DNA from 3 places in the Ochrobactrum teleogrylli genome. Region 3 is predicted to be linked to each of the others. Evidence: predicted binding sites of a transcription regulator. Region 3 holds the regulator's gene; each other region holds the start of a gene.
What was found. Region 3 encodes LexA, which represses DNA repair genes until DNA is damaged. Its sites were predicted from a motif close to TGTTCNNNNTGTGTTCNG; they were not measured.

Region 1 (6,051 bases), 3.0 Mb from region 3:
GAATATCGATGCGAACCGCACGACGGCCCAGCACGCGATAGCCTGCCAGACGATAGAACATCGGATCGAAAGCCGGATCGACCACAACCGAGGTACGACCAGCGGCCAGAACATTGACCACATCGCCGTAACCGGCACGCTCGCGGCCATCGTTCTTCAAGGCCCAGAGCAGCGTGATGAGACCGGCGGGAGCCGGCTTCAGCAGCATGGGCATGAACACGTGATAGGCGCCGAAGCGCACGCCGAGGCGACGCAGTGCCGCACGCGAATCCTGATCGAGACCGCGCACTTCCTCCACCACCTCACGGCGCTGGAGAATGCCGAGATTCTCAACGATCTGGAAAGCGAGACCGCGCGTCATGCCGGTCAGCGCGTCGGCGCCGGCCAGATCGGTCAGAGGCTTCAGAACGGTTTCGATGTGGTGAGCCACGAAACGATCGATGCGCGCAGCAACCTTGTCCCGTGCAGGACCGGTGAGCTGTTCGTCGGCAAGGATAACCGTGCGCGGCTTCATAATGTCGTCACCGGCGACCAAAGATGCAACGGTTGCACCGACCCAGCGCAACACACCGTCCGAACCAAGCGCGAAGTCTCCGTTGGGAGCAGCCGCAAAGCGCTCCGCACGGCGATCGAACTCGGCGGCCAGCGCCTTTTGCGCAGCCGTCTTCACCGCCTTCGCGTCTGGCCCCTCGGCCTGGACGTCGGCGGTGAAACGGAATCCTTCCAGTTGCCCAACATTGTGGCCTTCGACACTCACGTCCCCGGCCGGGCTGATTTCTGCTTCAAGCATGGCATTCTCTCTCAGGCGCCTCATAAGCACGCTTGTCCTGCGGTCTACAAAGCGTTTCGTCAACCTTTCATGAAGCGCGTCGGACAATCTGTCCTCTATTTCGCGCGTCTTTTCCTGCCAGTGTGTCGGATCGGCAAGCCATCCGGGCCTGTGCGACACAAAAGTCCAGGTTCGAATTTGCGCCACACGGTGCGACAGAGTGTCGATTTCCCCCTCTGTACTGTCGGCGCGGCGCACCTGTTCGCTCATATAATCTTCATCGACGCTCCCTCGGCGCACTAGATCCTGATAGATAGACGCAATGATATCGGCGTGTTGTGCCGGTGCGATCTTACGATAATCCGGGAGTGCACAGGCATCCCACAAAAGTTCAATCCGCGCCGGTGTTGTCGCGAGGCGCACAATCTCTCCGTCTTTCGACAGATTTTCAAGCGCCTGCTGGTCGACAGCCGGCAAAGCCTTGGCCAGCCCCTCGACTGGTGCTGGTGTTTCCAGTGATCGGCGCAAGGCTTCAATCGACGAAAAGTCGAAACGCTCCGTGCGCCATTGCAGCACTTTCACCGGATCGAAATTATGCGCTTCCACCCGTTCGACCATCTCATCGTCGAAGGGCTGCACCTGTCCCGTTACGCCAAATGTGCCATCGCGAAGATGACGACCGGCACGACCGGCAATCTGCCCCACTTCGGCTGGCGTCAGATCACGGAACTGATAGCCGTCGAATTTGCGGTTCTGCGCAAAGGCCACATGATCGACATCGAGATTGAGCCCCATGCCGATGGCATCGGTCGCGACCAGAAAATCCACATCGCCGGACTGATAAAGCTCGACCTGCGCATTGCGTGTGCGCGGCGACAAGGCCCCCATGACCACCGCAGCCCCGCCGCGCTGGCGACGGATCAGCTCGGCAATGGCGTAAACCTCGTCGGCGGAAAAAGCGACGATGGCCGAACGGTTCGGCAAGCGCGTGATCTTTTTGGAACCGGCATAGGCCAGATGCGACAGGCGCGGACGCGTCACCACATTGATGCCGCGCAGGAGCTTTTCCAGAATGGCGCGCATGGTGGCGGCACCGAGCAGGAGTGTTTCCTGCCGTCCGCGCAGATGCAAAATGCGATCTGTGAAAATATGCCCGCGTTCCAGATCGCCCGCGAGTTGCACCTCGTCGATGGCGACGAATGCCACATCGGTGCGGCGCGGCATGGCTTCGACGGTGCAGACGGAATAACGCGCAGTGGGCGGGACGATCTTTTCCTCGCCCGTGACCAGCGCGACATTGGCGACGCCCACCCGCTCCACGACACGATTATAGACCTCACGCGCCAGAAGGCGCAGCGGCAGGCCAATCATGCCGCTGCCGTGCGACAGCATGCGCTCGATGGCGAGATGGGTTTTGCCTGTATTGGTCGGCCCCAACACCGCAGTCACGTCGCGACCGCTCAAGCTCAGCGGCAAATCATGGGCAGGGCGTTGGTTCATGCCAATAATTGATTCCCGGTACAAGCACCCCAACATGCAACTGGGGTGCCGATTGTCGTGTGTTGCGATAGCACTATACGACCTTGGCCGAAAGCGCTCCTGTTAAGTTTAAGCCGCCCGAGTTTTTACATAGGCAGCCTGACAGTTTTACCAAACGCCCGATTTTAACAAAGGGTCCAATTTAACGAATAGAACGACTCTGGAACGAATCGGCTACGAATCGCTGACTCTGATTCCTTCGCCTTTTGTTCACGGCAACATATGGTAACCGGATTTTCGATAGGCACCATATGCTGAATCTCCCCTGCGTAACATCCTGACACAAACAGAACAGAACACCAGCGCCGTTAACTTTTGACCAAAGCGCGTCAAGAGTGAGCGATGACAGTTTGAGCAGCGTAAAGAAAACTTAACAATTCCTAATAGTTGGTTATCGAACATCAAGCCGCCAAAGCCGTTTTCATTAACCTTTAGGCCAAAGCCGGAACGAATCGGCGACGAATCGGTGATCGATCAATTTTCCCTCTTTGTTCTCACCACATCTGGTAGGCTTTTGCCAACCGCACCATATTGAAACATCAGCTGACGCAACGATACACCCTAAAATGAACAGAGAAGGCGTTTGGCGTTAACCTTTGAGCGGGTGATCCAAAACAGCCCCGCCCCTCATTCGCTATCAAACCTGTGTTTGCGGACATAAAAAGGCAGGCTGCGGAAACCCACAGCCTGGCCGAAAGATAAAGCAGGTCGGAAACGGATCAGTCGCGCTCGACACACATGGCAACACCCATGCCGCCACCGATGCAGAGTGTCGCGAGACCGCGCTTGGCATCGCGGCGTTTCATTTCATAAAGCAGCGTGGTCAGCACACGCGCGCCGGAAGCGCCAATTGGATGACCGATAGCAATTGCGCCGCCATTGACGTTGACGATTTCCGGGTTGAGACCCAGATCACGAACCACGGCGCAGGATTGCGCGGCGAAAGCTTCATTAGCTTCCACCAGTTCCAGATCGGCCACCGTCCAGCCAGCCTTTTCCAGCGCCTTGCGCGTGGCTGGGATCGGACCCGTCCCCATGATCGAGGGATCGACGCCAGCCGTTGCCCAGGAAACGATGCGCGCCAGCGGCTTGACGCCACGCTTGCTTGCCTCCTCGGCTTCCATCAGCACGACTGCCGCAGCGCCGTCATTGAGGCCGGATGCATTGCCCGCCGTAACCGTGCCTTCCTTGTCGAAAGCTGGCTTCAGCTTGGTCAGCGCTTCGAGGGTCGCGCCCGGACGAATATATTCGTCGGATGAAACGACAACATCGCCCTTGCGCGTCTTGACGGTGAACGGGACGATTTCATCCTCGAACTTTCCGGCCTTCTGCGCCGCTTCTGCCTTCTGTTGGGACGCGAGCGCGAATTCATCCTGATCGGCGCGGGTCAGTTGCCACTGGCGCGCAATGTTTTCTGCGGTGATCCCCATGTGATAGCCATGAAACGCATCGGTCAGTCCGTCCTTGATCATGGTGTCGATCATTTTGAAATCGCCCATCTTCACGCCGCCGCGCAGATGCGCGCAATGCGGCGCCATGGACATCGATTCCTGACCGCCAGCGACGATAACTTTCGCATCGCCCGACTGAATCTGCTGCATGCCGAGCGCAACGGCGCGCAAGCCCGAGCCGCAAAGCTGGTTGATCGCAAAGCCCGTTGCTTCTTTCGGGCAGCCAGCCGCCATAGCAGCCTGACGCGCCGGGTTCTGCCCCTCGCCTGCCGTCAACACCTGTCCGAGAATAACCTCATCGACGTCATCAGCAGCAACGCCTGCCCGTTCCAGAGCCGCCTTGATGACCGCCGCGCCCAGCTCATGGGCGGGAACAGTGGCGAAAGCACCGTTGAAGGAGCCCACCGCCGTACGCGCGGCGCTGGCGATAACGATAGCTTTCGGATCGGTTGCGGCAGTCATGCTATTCCTCCGTGACAAACTGTTGCGACAGAGAAAAACCAAAAAGCGCGCCTTGGCAAGGATTACATCAAACCTTCAGCAAAGCGAAAAGCTGTTTCTCCGAAAACGAGGTACTTTAGCGGATGCGGATCATCTGACAGGCGCTAAACTAGCTGCATTGAAACAGGAGAGTTCCCCATGGTCCAACTCACGCTCGATCAAGCCAATTCCATCATCGCGACGGCCTTTGCCAAGGCCGCCGAACTGAAGCTCAAGCCGCTGGCGGTCTCGGTTTTCGATGCAGGTGGCAATCTCAAGGCGTTTCAACGTCAGGACGGCACGTCGATCCTGCGCTTCGAAATCGCATCCGGTAAGGCTTTCGGCGCTCTGGCGATCGGAAGCGGTTCGCGCTGGCTGCACAATCAGGCCAAGGACCGCCCGCATTTTCTGGAAGGTCTCTCCGGCGTCTCCGGCGGCAGAATCGTTCCTGTGCCGGGCGGTGTCATCATCAAGAATAGCGATGGAGAAATTATCGGCGCTGTCGGTGTTTCAGGAGATACGTCCGACAATGACGAAACTGTCGCCGTTGCAGGAATAGAAAAGGCTGGCTTTGCTGCGGATGCAGGCTGAGCAGAACAGGAGAAAGGCCGCGAAATACTCGCGGCCTTTATTTTTGATCTGTCATCGTAAGTTCTTGCTCGCAAAATGCGCAATAGCCCGTGCGCTGTTTTCATCCAATCGCCCGTCAAGATTTGGTGTATCAGACATGTGCCTAGAAAAAGAATCGCTATGACAAGTACTGTCCATTACATTAAAAAGTGACGATACAGCTCTAAGAGAAATACCAGAATTTAATAAAACAGCTCTAACGAGATCATCCATTGATAGCCACCCTTAAATAAATTTATAATAAACAATAACTTTCAAGGGCGACATTAAGGCGGAAAAATGTCCGGTCAGTTTAGGGTGGCTGTTTCAGGTGATTTATTCTTTGTTTCTCTAAAATTCCAAAAGATAATAAAAGAAAACGCCGCTTCCGGTTTCCCGGAAACAGCGTTTTTGAAACCTGTCTGCTAGCCGCGGTAACCGCAGCGTCAGACCTATTCCTTAGCTTCGAGGACCTGACGGCCGCGATACATACCGCTCTTCAGATCGATATGATGCGGACGACGAAGCTCGCCCGAGTTCTTGTCCTCGACATAGGTCGGGGCCTTCACAGCGTCAGCCGAACGGCGCATGCCGCGCTTCGACGGAGACGTTTTTCTTTTAGGTACTGCCATGGATCCAGCTCCACTGATCGGTCAATAAACGTCCGGCACGGCCCCGGTGGAGCCTGTCACAGCGGACAAAATTCCGGAAAGTCAGGTGCCTATACACGCTCTTGCGGGCTTTGACCAGCCGGAGTCTGATCTTTTTTTTCATGACCCGCATTTATTGTACGCAGGTCACATAGGGGCCGGAGCGCACCGCGCGACCGGCAACGACCCGTGCGAGGCGCTGCATGTTGCGGGTCGGCTTGGCCGGATTGCGCAGCGCCGGATTGGGCAGCGTCACGGCGAGAAGGGCTGCCTGCTGCGCATTGAGCTTTGCCGCCGGTCGCTTGAAGTAATGCTGCGCGGCGGCTTCGATGCCATAAATGCCCGGTCCCCATTCGGCGATATTCAGGTAAATCTCCATGATGCGCCGCTTCGACAGAATTGCATCGGCGGCCAGCGCCAGCGGAAATTCCAGCCCCTTGCGAATGAAAGAGCGTCCATTCCACAGGAAGAGATTTTTCACCGTCTGCATGGTGATGGTGGAAGCCCCCCGGCTTGGACCGCCCTCATCATCCAGCACGATGCTCAGTTGATG
Region 2 (6,051 bases), 1.4 Mb from region 3:
GCGCTGGCGATGATTTTTCTGCTGCTGATAAGAAGCTCAACGCCAGCTTCAAGGAAATCCAGAAGCGTCTTGCCGATGACGCCGATGGAAAGGCGCGGTTTGTCAAAGCCCAGCGCGCATGGATTGCATTCAGAGATGCCGAATGCGGTTTCAATGCGGGCAATTCTTCCGGTGGCAGCATCTATCCGATGCTTGTTGCCAGCTGCAAAACCGACCTGACCGAGCAGCGCAATAAGCAACTGCGGACTTATCTAAGCTGCGAAGAGGGTGATCTCAGTTGTCCGGTTCCGGCTAATTGATTCTTTGCTTCCGAATCGCAGCGCCATATTTCGGGCTGCAACGGGGCGCAAACTCCAGATCGGAAGAACAGGCGGAACTATAAACGATCATATGTCTGTCTTCCGAACCAAGGAGGATATGCCGTGAAAACGATGCTTCTAGCGATCGGATTGGTCGCGCTATCGACGGCTGGCGCGTTTGCAGCCGAACCTGCCAAGATGATGGATAGCCAGTCCGGCAAAATACTGACCACGCCGAAGGGCATGACGCTTTATACATTTGACAAGGACGAAGGCGGTAAATCGTCCTGCGATGCCAAATGCCTGAAGATTTGGCCTGCATTTCATGCCGACAAAGGCGCAAAATCGGACGGCGACTTTTCTGTCGTCAAAGCCACGGACGGCAAGGATATGTGGGCTTACAAGGGAATGCCGCTTTATCGTTACCACGACGACATGAAGATGGGTGACGTTAAAGGCGACGGCAAGGGCGGCGTCTGGCACGTCGTCAAATGAAAGAGGGCGCTACGGCGCCCTTTTCGCTTCTAATCGTCATGAAATCATCCGCGTATGGTGACGGCGTAAAGCAAAGCCAGAAAATTGACGAGCATGAAGCCTGTTCCCATATAGGGCAAGGCCTTTGCAAAAAAGAACTGCAGCTTGGCCATAAATCATCTCCGCAATTGAACGATTGCGGCACTCTACGAGCCATTTCAATCCAGGATTCGGCAGCGAGGTTTCCAGCTGTTGCAATTTGTAACGTCAGATTGCCGACGAGGGATCAATTTCCGGTCGGCGCTGTCGCGCCGGAAACACCCTTGTCGGGAACCGGCGGTTTGTTACCGTCCGGATTGGTCACCATGGTCAAAGCCGCTAATGCCAGCAGAATGGGGGCGGCCAGCATGGCCACGCGCAAAACGAAGCAAGCCGCGTGCTTCACTCGTCTCCATGTCGGCGCTTGTCTCATGGGCTTATTGTTGCACAGCCTGTCCTTTCCAATGCGTTAACAGATCGTAATGCTCTAAAATTCCCCAATCGCGCTGGCCGCAGGCGCTTATTCGTAGGCCAAGAGAAAACACCAAGGATTTTTTACACAAAGGGCTCGAATCGCTTGACGAAGTGGGCAGGGATCAATATTGGAACTGCGCAGAGCCAAACCAATTGATTTGGAAACGCTCTCAGGAAGGCCTCGTGGCGGAGTGGTTACGCAGAGGACTGCAAATCCTTGCACCCCGGTTCGATTCCGGGCGAGGCCTCCATTTTTTTCTCAAAATCACTGTAACCGATTGATATCCAAGGTTTTATTTTCTTGGGTGTGGCAAACTATGCCGTCTTTTGGCTCTGAGCCTCCGCAATATGTTCGCCCCGGTTTAGTAACTGACTGAAATTTCAATACTGTGGAGGGCGTCTAGATGCCGAAATACGGCATGTGCCGTATATCATCGAGGCCAAATCTGGCGTTTTCTAAACGCCGGATGGTGCGTCAACGCCCGCATGATCTCATCGTATTTTCGGCGTCAGCTGGCAGGGCCAGCAAAGGAGGAACCATGAAGACCATAGCTTTGTTAGCCGTTGGTGCATTCATGACGGCAGGAACTGCATTTGCGACCGCGCCAACGAACGGAAACCTGGATACCCAGACGGTAAAGTCCGATAAATCTACCGGGGTTATTGTCGCGGGCGGCAAGAACAGGAGCGGATTTACGACCAGTTCGGGATCGGGTTTCAGCGGTGGACGGACCATTTTCGGCGGTTGAATGATTTGCCCCGTTTAGGCGGGGCAGACGCTCACATGTGCTCTCCCGCAAGAGAGTTCTGCCTTAATGCTTGTGCCTGCAGATAGTGTATCAAAACGAAATCCGGCGTTTGCAGTCCAAACGGCTGTTTGAACGGCCACGGCACCAATGTGTCAGGTGACGTCATCCTGGGCTATGATGCCGCCTTCGCCTTCGAGGATCGCTATGCGTTTGGCTTCGGAGGCGGTGAATTTCAAGCGAACGCCAACTCCGCGTTCATCTTCCGGGATAAAAACTGCGCCGAGATCTTCCAACGCGCTTTGCAGCTGATTGATCGTTTCAGCGGACGGTTTGTCGATCTTCCGCTCAAAATCTTCGATAACCGATGCATCCACCTTGGATAGTTTGGCGAGGTTATCGCGTGAAATCTCAACGAGCGCGCGGCCTGCTCGACACAATGGGCCTGTCAGCATTTTTAACCTCCATGTTTTAGCTGCGGGAATTGAACCGTGAGTCTAAAGCGGAAACAAGTCGGATAACGCGGTGAATTCCCGTCAGGCCGCCAATCACTCAGTCGTGGTCGTCATTATCGCGGTCGGATGGTGTCTGCGTGCGGGCGAGATTACCTTTTGAGAAAGTATAGCCGGTCTCAACTGCATTCAGCCCGAACTTGTTGCGCAGGCGATCAATCGCGGTTTCGGCGACAGCACGCTTTGTGGCCTGCGTATCGACCAGATCTGGCGGGTCAGCCCGGTCGCTTGAGGATAGCTCGCCGACACCGATTCCAAGCAGCCGGAATTTGGTGCCATCCAGCTCCTTTTCCAGAAGCTGCAATCCATGGCGGAAAATGCGGTCAGCCAGCTGGGTCGGGTCCGAAAGCTGGCGATTGCGGGTGCGCAGCTTGAAGTCCTGCGTCTTGAGCTTGAGGACGACCGTGCGCCCGGCAATTTCACCTGCTTTGAGCCGTCGCGATACTTTTTCTGCAAGCGCACGCAAAACAGGCACCAGATCGGCCGCAGTGGAAAGATCGGTGCTGAAGGTCGTTTCCGCCGAAACGCTTTTCATATCATGTTCCGGCTCGACCCGTCGGCTGTCCTGCCCCCGCGACAGGCGATAGAGACGCTGGCCCATGGTGCCATAGGCCTTCATCAGCCCGCCTTCATCCATCGTCTGGAGCTGGCCTATGCTACGGATGCCGTCGCTTTGCAGCTTGGCCGCAAATGCTTTGCCGACGCCCCAGATCATGCTCACCGGCTTATCGCGCAGAAAATCGAGCGCCTCGGCTTCTCCAATAACGGAAAACCCGCGCGGCTTTTCCAGATCGGAGGCCACCTTGGCGAGATATTTGCAATAGGACAGGCCGATGGATGCGCTGATTCCAATCTCGCTTTCCACGCGCTTGGAAAAGCGTGCGAGAACCACGGCGGGCGGCGCCTTATGCAGTCGTTCCGTGCCACTGAGATCGAGAAACGCTTCGTCAATGGAAAGCGGCTCAACCAATGGGGTGAGATCACGCATCAGCTGGCGCACTTCGCGCCCCACGCGGGCATATTTCTCCATATTAGGCTTGATAACGACCGCCTCGGGACAGGCTTCCAGCGCCTTGAACATCGGCATCGCCGAACGCACACCATGAATACGGGCGAGGTAACACGCTGTCGAAACGACGCCGCGCTTGCCGCCGCCGATGATGAGCGGCTTGTCGCGCAATTCAGGATTATCGCGCTTTTCAACGGAGGCGTAGAATGCGTCGCAATCGATATGCGCCAGCGTCAGCTTGTACAATTCCGGATGTCGCACCAGGCGCGGGCTGCCGCAGGAAAAACAGCGGCGCACCGAAGCACTCTTCTGCAGCGACAGACAGTCGCGACATAAGCCTTGCTCCGAACTGTTTCCGGCGAAATTCTCAACCATCGTCCACATGCGCAGCTTCGTCGTCTGGCCCGGCTTCGACTCGATGAAGCCTGCTCGAACGAACATAAAAGGAACATGCTTTGTATATCACCAATCGCGCGCCGTGCCACTGGCAGAGCCGCGCACAACCGTCATGCTCTTGACATTGGCAACGATATCACCAACTTTAGTGTTATGAACAACCGTTTCGCCGCCATACTCCATCGGGTTCAACCGATCGCGGGATAAAGGCCCTCGAGTCCTGCCTAGCGCAGAAGGACTCCGGGGGATGGTTCGTCGCTTGCCTCAAGCGAATTCGACAAGCGCTTTCATGAAAACATCCCAATAATCCGCTTCGAGCCATCATGCTCGGAGATATTTATCTTTTATAACAGTGAGCTATCGCCATGAGCGTCAAGAATCGCAAGAAGCCCAATATTGTCGTCAGCGACGTCGATTACGAGCGCCTGATGGGGCTGGCCAACAGCGTCGCCGAGCAGCACGAGGAAATCGCCGACGAGCTGATGGCCGAACTTGACCGCGCCAAGGTCGTGCCCGCCAAGCGGCTGCCGCAAAATGTGGTGCATATGGGTTCGGTGGTCGAATTCCGTTCCAATGACGGACATGAGCGCCGCGTGACGCTGGTTTATCCGGGCGAGGCGGACATTGCACAGGGCAAGGTTTCGATTCTGACCCCGATCGGTACGGCATTGATCGGGCTTGCACCCGGCCAGTCGATTTCATGGACTGCACGCGACGGGCGGGCGCATGAACTGAACGTTCTCAATGTGTCCGCGGCGGAAGAGGTCGTCACCGGGCCGACCGCAGCCTGATTTCAGCGCAAAAACAGGGCGGTGTCGGTCGAATCAGTCGGCGCCGCTTTGCAAATGCTGGCCCGCACCGCCGGGCAAGAAAGACGCCGCTTTCTGGATGATAGCCGGGTCACGCCCGGTTTCTTCGCAAAAGCGCATCAGCGTTGGCTCGTGGCTTAAGAAAAACTGCAGCACACCGGCCAGAAAGCCCGGCTCACGCGCTGCCTGACGGATGGACGAGGCTTCGATGCCCGTCAGCGCCAGAAAGCGCGGGAGTAAATCCTTGTCCTGCGCAAGCCAGGCCAAAGCTTCAATGGCGAGACCCTGCGCTTCTGTTTCGTTCATAAGCGTTTTCATCGTCATCTCCATTTCAGCCTATCCATGCCGCCGCCACGCGGGCCTGCAATTGTTTTCATATAAGATGCAGGTCCTTGTAGCGACAACGGAATTATTTGCCTTTCGTCAATGAAATGAGGTTAAATCATAGAGTGGACCGAGGGGAATGTCGGTGCACACACTGTTTGGTGTCAGCCAATGCCAGTAGATGAATGAATAATCGGGCCGGGGAGTTGCCCCAGGGAAGTTTCGATGACGAAAAGCGTAATGATCGTCGAAGACAACGAATTGAATATGAAGTTGTTTCGCGATCTTATCGAAGCCAGCGGATACGAAACGATCCGGACACGAAACGGTCTCGAGGCGCTTGATCTCGCACGCGAACATCGGCCAGATCTCATTCTCATGGATATCCAGCTTCCGGAAGTCTCAGGTCTGGAAGTGACCAAGTGGCTGAAAGACGATGAGGAACTGCGCCATATTCCGGTGATCGCGGTCACGGCTTTCGCCATGAAAGGCGACGAGGAACGCATCCGGCAGGGCGGATGCGAGGCCTATATATCCAAGCCAATTTCTGTTCCAAGATTTATAGAAACGATAAAGTCTTATCTGGGCGACGCTTAGGCTCGACCAGGCGAGGGGGATCATGACTGCCAGAATTCTCGTCGTCGATGATGTGGCTTCCAATGTGAAGCTTCTGGAAGCAAGGCTGCTTGCTGAGTATTACGAAGTTGTCAGCGCTTATAACGGATCAGATGCTTTCGAAATCTGCTTAGGCGGGCAGATTGACGTTGTCCTGCTCGATGTTCTCATGCCGGGCATGAATGGCTTCGAAGTTTGCCGCAAGCTGAAGGACGACCCGCGCACGTCCAATATTCCTGTGGTCATGGTGACATCGCTTGACCGCCCGGAAGACAAGATTCGTGGGTTGGAGGCGGGTGCAGATGATTTTCTCTCCAAGCCGGTCAACGATCTCCATCTGATGTCGCGTGTGAA
Region 3 (6,051 bases):
CATCGACGCCAAGAGCGCCATGACGCTTGGAAAGCTTTGCACCGTCCGCACCGTGGATCAGCGGAATATGCGACATTTGCGGCACGTCCCAGCCCATGGCGTCATAGATGACAGTCTGGCGGGCTGCATTGGTCAAATGATCGTCGCCGCGAATGATATGGGTGACGCCCATGTCGTGGTCGTCAACGACAACCGCGTGCATATAGGTCGGTGTGCCATCGGAACGCAGAATGATGAAATCATCGAGATCCTTGTTGGGGAAGCGAATATCGCCCTGCACGGCGTCGCGCACGAGCGTTTCGCCTTCCTGCGGCGCCTTAATGCGAATGACAGGCTTTACACCTGCAGGCGCTTCGGACGGGTCGCGGTCACGCCAGCGGCCATCATAACGCGGCGGGCGGCCTTCGGCACGCGCTTTTTCGCGCATTTCTTCCAGCTCTTCCGGCGTCGTGTAGCAGTAATAGGCTTTGCCGAGAGCAACCAGTTCCTCGGCGACTTCGCGGTGGCGCGGCGCGCGCTCGAACTGCGAGATCGCGTCACCTTCCCAGTCGAGGCCGAGCCAGGTCAGGCCGTCGAGAATGGCGGCGGTGGCGGCATCAGTGGAACGTTCACGGTCGGTGTCTTCGATACGCAGCAGCATCTTGCCGCCGGTATGCTTGGCATAGAGCCAGTTGAACAGGGCCGTGCGGGCACCGCCGATATGAAGATAACCCGTGGGCGAAGGGGCAAAACGGGTGACGACCGGTTTCGACATGGTAGCTCCACTTTATCGCGCGCCCGTCAAGACAGCGGCAATTGCCGGGGCAGGGGCGCAAACTGAATTCTGATGCTCGCCGCCAAAGAGCGAGGGCGAGGATTTCTATAACGAAACCCTCTCGATTTCGACTGGCGTTCATGTAGCATAGGCAGCATTGTGCGCAAGGGCTTCGCGTTTGTTTCGGCTCCTTGCGACATTGTTCTTTTGGGGTATTTCGACAAAAAGACCTTTTTTTGCAGTCAGGCGGGGGCATGACGCGCATAGGTGATATGGCGGAAGCAAATGAGCGGGCGCTTGTCAAAAGCCTGCCTGACGGCTTGACGCGCTCATATCTTCCCGAGCCGTGGCCTGACCCTGCAATTGCGCCTGCCGAACGCCGCGACCGCGATCCGTCGCAAATCCCGACGCCGGATGATGGCCGCAGCGCCGTCAAAAGCCTTGCGCGCAGGGCTCCCGCCGCCTTTGCGGAAGCTGTCAGTCTGGAAGCGGCGCGCGGGATTTTCTTTCTGCTGATTCCGATTTTCAGCGGCCTTGGCGCGATTGCCTATTTCACCGTGTCATTTGAACCGGATTGGACGCCGGTGCTGGCGCTTCTCACCGGACTGGCTGTCATCCGGCTCCTCGCGCGGAAGCATTTCCTTGTTGCGCAGATACTGACGCTGGCGCTGGCTTTCCAGCTGGGTCTTGTCAGCGGAAAATGGGAAACCGAACGCAGGGCGACGCCGATGCTCGGTTCCGATGTTTCAACACGCATAACAGGCCGTGTCGTTGCGCTGGAAGCGCAGGATAATGGCAGCTGGCGTATTACCCTTGATTTGCTGGCAACAGAACGCCCGAAACTGCGCTTTGCACCGGAACGTATCCGTATCAATGCGCGCGATATACCTGCTGAAACAACGATTGGCGGCGGCTTGACCGGTTTTGCGCGGCTGCGGGTGCCGTCAGGCCCGGTCCGCCCCGGCAATTATGATTTTTCTTTTCACGCCTATTTCAACGGTATTGGTGCAAACGGCTTCTTTCTGGGGAACCCAAAGACGGCGCATGTCCCGCCGCAAACAAGCCTGATCGCTGCGATCAGTGAGTGGGTCGCCTTGCTGCGCGTGCGCGTTTCGGAGCGGGTGGAGGAGGTGATTGGCGGCGAGGACGGCAATGTCACAGCCGCATTGATCGCTGGAACGCGCGGCGGCATCAGTGAGGAAACCAACGAAAATCTGCGCAAGGCGGGTCTCGCGCATATTCTTTCCATATCGGGGCTGCACATGGCACTGGCGGCGGGGGTCGTCATGTTTGTCCTCCGGTCTGGTTTTGCGCTCTTTCCCGCGTTCAGTGTGCGCCATCCGGTCAAAAAATACGCGGCATTCCTGTCCCTGCTGAGCTGTACGTTCTATCTCGCCATGTCTGGAGCGGATGTGGCCGCACAGCGCAGCTATGTGATGATCGCCGTGATGCTCAGCGCGTTATTGTTCGACCGGGCTGCGATCAGCATGCGCAATCTGGCAATCGCCGGAATGGTGACCATCGCGATTTCACCGCATGAAATATTGGGGCCTAGTTTTCAAATGTCCTATTCGGCGACAGCTGCCCTGATCGCCGGTTATGCCTGGTGGAGCGCGCGCAAGGCCAAGAAGCTGCAGGATATGGAAAGGCGCGTTGCAGCGCCAGTCGGCGGATTGGCAGCCAAGGCGTTGAATTTTGTCTTTGCCGCTGCAGGAACGTCGTTATTGGCTGGGCTTGCAAGCGGTATTTTCGCTGCCTACCACTTCAACAATACCGCACCGTTGGGGCTGATTGGCAATGTGCTGGCTGATCCGGTGATTGCCGTTCTGGTCATGCCCTTTGCTGTTTTCGGTTTGGTGTTGATGCCGCTCGGTCTCGACTGGATACCATTGTCCCTTGCTGGTTCCGGTGTGTGGATCGTGCGCGAGATTGCAAGTTTCGTGGCGTCCTGGTCCCCGGAAGGCAATCCGGGCGCGATGCCGCTCACAGCGCTTGCTTTCTGGACCATAGCGCTTGTGATTGCGGTCCTGTTCACAACCAGATTCAAGATTCTCGCTTTACCATTTGTTTTATTGGGATTTATCGCCTTTGTACGCGAGCCGTTTCCAGATGTCGTGATCTCGGAAGATGCTAAGCTGGTTGGGGTTCGACTGTCCGATGGGCGTTTTGCCGTGAACCGCGACAGACCATCCAAGTTCACGGTCGATAATTGGCAAACTGCCTATCTCGCATCGCAATTTCTGATACCGCAACACGCAAAGGACCGGCTCAGAGGAATCCCGACGGACGGCTTTATCTGCGAGGATGGATTGTGCACGATCACGCTGCGCGACGGGCGCGTGCTTGTATATACGGCTGATCCGACAGTTCAGGATATCGCCTGTGACATTGGCGATGTGATTATTCTGGCTGTAGCTGGCGAAATGCCAGGATGCACGCGCACGAATAAGCTCGTTCTCAACCGGCGTGATCTGGCCTTGCGCGGGACGGTTGAAATCAAATTGGGTGACAAGAAAGACGCCGCCAATGTTCCCACCGTGAAGCTTTCAAGCACCTCGCCCGACGAAAGCGGCGCTCCACCGCAACAGCCCAGATTTGCTGATCCGCGTTACGACGACACGCTGGCCTTCGCCATCGATGAGCCACGGCGTCCGTGGCATCTATTTCGGCTCTATTCCCGCGCAGCGCGGGGACTGCCAGATTGGGAATATAAAAAGAAAAGGACTGCGCAGGTGGTGGTGTCAAATTGTCCGGCTGATGACAATCAGGAGCCGGGCAAATGTGAATGACCGCATGGCGGCTATGAGATCAGTTATTCCGGCAGTCCGGTAAACTACCATTGCGACCCAAATCGCCCAAAACGGACAACCTCTGATCAATACCGGCGGATCAGACCGACCAGCTTGCCCTGTACGCGCACGCGGTCGGGACCGAAGATGCGCGTTTCGTAAGCGGGGTTTGCCGCTTCAAGCGCAATCGACGCACCCTTGCGGCGGAAGCGCTTCAAGGTCGCTTCTTCATCATCGACCAGAGCCACGACAATCTCGCCCGGATTGGCCATGTCACCGCGCTTGATGATCACCGTGTCACCGTCGAAAATTCCGGCATCGATCATCGAGTCACCTTTGACCTCCAGCGCATAATGTTCGCCCGCGCCGATCATTTCCGGCGGAAGGCTGAGCGAATGCGTCTGGTTCTGAATGGCGGAGATCGGCACACCGGCAGCGATGCGTCCCATGACAGGCACCGACACGGTTGCCGACACATCGTCATTGATCGCAACCGGGGCAGGGCGCAATGGTTGCGCGGGCGCAGGCGGCGCCTTGCCCAGACTGCCTTCAATGACGCTCGGTGCGAATTTCTTCTGCGCGTTCAGCCCCGGTGCAATCGAATCCGGTAGCCGCAGCACCTCAAGGGCACGCGCTCGGTTCGGCAGTCTGCGAATAAAACCGCGTTCTTCCAGAGCGGTGATCAGCCGATGTATGCCCGACTTGGAAGCAAGATCGAGCGCCTCCTTCATTTCGTCAAAAGATGGCGGAATGCCCGTTTCTTTCAGACGGTCATGAATGAACAGCAGAAGCTCGTGCTGCTTACGGGTCAACATGCGCGACACCCTCCGGCCAGATAAGAATCGAGAAAAACAAAACCAGAACGAACACTATATGTTCCAGTCTTGTTCTGCAATGGTTTTAAAATGATTAACGGGTGCGCGCCTTGTTGCGGTTCTGTTCACGGAAGGGTGTGAGGTGGGGCTCGGTGTTTGATGAAACGGTTTGTTTTCAAACAATTACGTTTGTTACTTCGTGTTCATTCGAGGTTGTGAAAGCGCGGCTTTTCACACCTATCAGCGCAACATCAGAACACGGCACGGTGTGCCCGCAGCGGCTGCCGGGGCATTTTCATCACGAATGAGCAGTGCATTGCAACCGACAAGGGCCGTCAGCATGGACGAGTCCTGTACTGGAAACGGTGTCACCAGCAGTGTTCCATCGCTTTGTGATTCGACCGTTGCGCGCACAAAATCGCGGCGATGGTCATTGGCGGGCATCGCCTGACCGAGTTTCGCCGGGCGGATATCCGCCGTCAAATCGGTGCCTGCAAGTTTCGCGATAAGCGGACGGAGAAAAACCAGACTGCAAACAAGACTTGAAACCGGATTGCCTGGCAGGCCGATTATGTGAACGGTTTTGCCATTGACGGTCTTGCGTCCATACATCAGCGGCTTTCCGGGGCGCATGGCGATTTTCCAGAAGTCCAGTTCGACACCGCAATTGCGTAATGCGCCATGGACGTAATCGCGGTCACCGACCGAGGCGCCGCCGATGGTCACCAGTACGTCGATGCCGCTGTCGAGAGCGGAGGCGATAGCCGCTTCGATCTGAGCCGGATCGTCCGGAATGATTCCCATATCTTCAGGCTTGCCACCGGCGCGGCGCACGATTTCGGCAATGCCGACGCTGTTTGACGCGACAATCTGGTCCGGGCCGGGGTCGGCTCCCGGCGGCACAAGTTCGTCGCCGGTGGCCAAAATAGAAATGCGAGGTTTGCGAAACACATCAAGCGTTGGATTGCCGCTGGCCGCAGCCAGTGACAAAGCGGGTGCGTCCAGTTCGCGGCCAACGGACAGAACAGTCTTGCCCGGCGCAAAATCGAGACCAGCCCGGCGGATATGACGCCCCGTGGCTATGCCTTCGAGTATGGTTAGCTGATCGCCAGATCGCTCGGTATGTTCCTGGATGACAATCGTATCGGCAGCTTCCGGCATCGGTGCGCCAGTGAAAATACGCACAGCCTGTCCGGGGAGGAGTGAACCGTCGAAGCGCTTGCCAGCAGCGGATTCGCCGATAACCTTCAGTTGAAGCGGATAGGTGGTATCTGCTGGCGCAATCAAAGCATAGCCGTCCATGGCTGAGCAGTCGAAAGGCGGTTGCAGGAAATGCGCCTCAACGGCGCGGGCAACAACGCGCCCGCCCGCTTCGTTCAACGCAACGGTTTCGAGGCCATGCGGTTCTGCGGAGGAGAGTATACGCGCCAGAGCATCTTCGACCGGGAGAAGGGACATCGTATTTCCTCTCGAACTCAAACTTGTCGGAACGTTTCACGCCTTCCAGTCGCCGGACTTGCCACCAGACTTTTCCACAACGCGGATATTGCCGATTTCCATATGGCGATCGACAGCCTTGGCCATGTCATAGATCGTCAGGCACGTCACGGATACAGCGGTCAGAGCTTCCATTTCCACGCCGGTGCGGCCCTTGAGCTTTGCAAGTGCGCGAACGCGCAAGCCCGGCAGCGCA

Region 1: the regulator LexA is predicted to act here: its motif matches at 2,459-2,476, upstream of WIX40_RS15745 (helicase-related protein).
Region 2: the regulator LexA is predicted to act here: its motif matches at 3,987-4,004, upstream of WIX40_RS08380 (DNA polymerase IV).

Annotation. Positions count from the first base shown of each region.
Region 1 covers NZ_JBBHKQ010000001.1:3,370,762-3,376,812, reverse strand. The annotation lists gene WIX40_RS15745 (helicase-related protein) at 1-2,269, opposite strand, end outside; gene WIX40_RS15740 (acetyl-CoA C-acetyltransferase) at 3,028-4,221, opposite strand; gene WIX40_RS15735 (GlcG/HbpS family heme-binding protein) at 4,399-4,830, shown strand; gene rpmF (50S ribosomal protein L32) at 5,301-5,480, opposite strand; gene mtgA (monofunctional biosynthetic peptidoglycan transglycosylase) at 5,632-6,051, opposite strand, start outside.
Region 2 covers NZ_JBBHKQ010000001.1:1,791,815-1,797,865, forward strand. The annotation lists gene WIX40_RS08350 (lysozyme inhibitor LprI family protein) at 1-299, shown strand, start outside; gene WIX40_RS08355 (COG4315 family predicted lipoprotein) at 423-794, shown strand; gene WIX40_RS08360 (hypothetical protein) at 1,060-1,218, opposite strand; tRNA gene WIX40_RS08365 (tRNA-Cys) at 1,464-1,537, shown strand; gene WIX40_RS08370 (hypothetical protein) at 1,826-2,035, shown strand; gene WIX40_RS08375 (hypothetical protein) at 2,188-2,487, opposite strand; gene WIX40_RS08380 (DNA polymerase IV) at 2,585-3,928, opposite strand; gene rnk (nucleoside diphosphate kinase regulator) at 4,315-4,740, shown strand; gene WIX40_RS08390 (DUF3572 domain-containing protein) at 4,774-5,076, opposite strand; gene WIX40_RS08395 (response regulator) at 5,308-5,679, shown strand; gene WIX40_RS08400 (PleD family two-component system response regulator) at 5,702-6,051, shown strand, end outside.
Region 3 covers NZ_JBBHKQ010000001.1:404,443-410,493, forward strand. The annotation lists gene gltX (glutamate--tRNA ligase) at 1-754, opposite strand, end outside; gene WIX40_RS02045 (ComEC/Rec2 family competence protein) at 1,009-3,543, shown strand; gene lexA (transcriptional repressor LexA) at 3,630-4,358, opposite strand; gene WIX40_RS02055 (molybdopterin molybdotransferase MoeA) at 4,599-5,816, opposite strand; gene moaC (cyclic pyranopterin monophosphate synthase MoaC) at 5,853-6,051, opposite strand, start outside.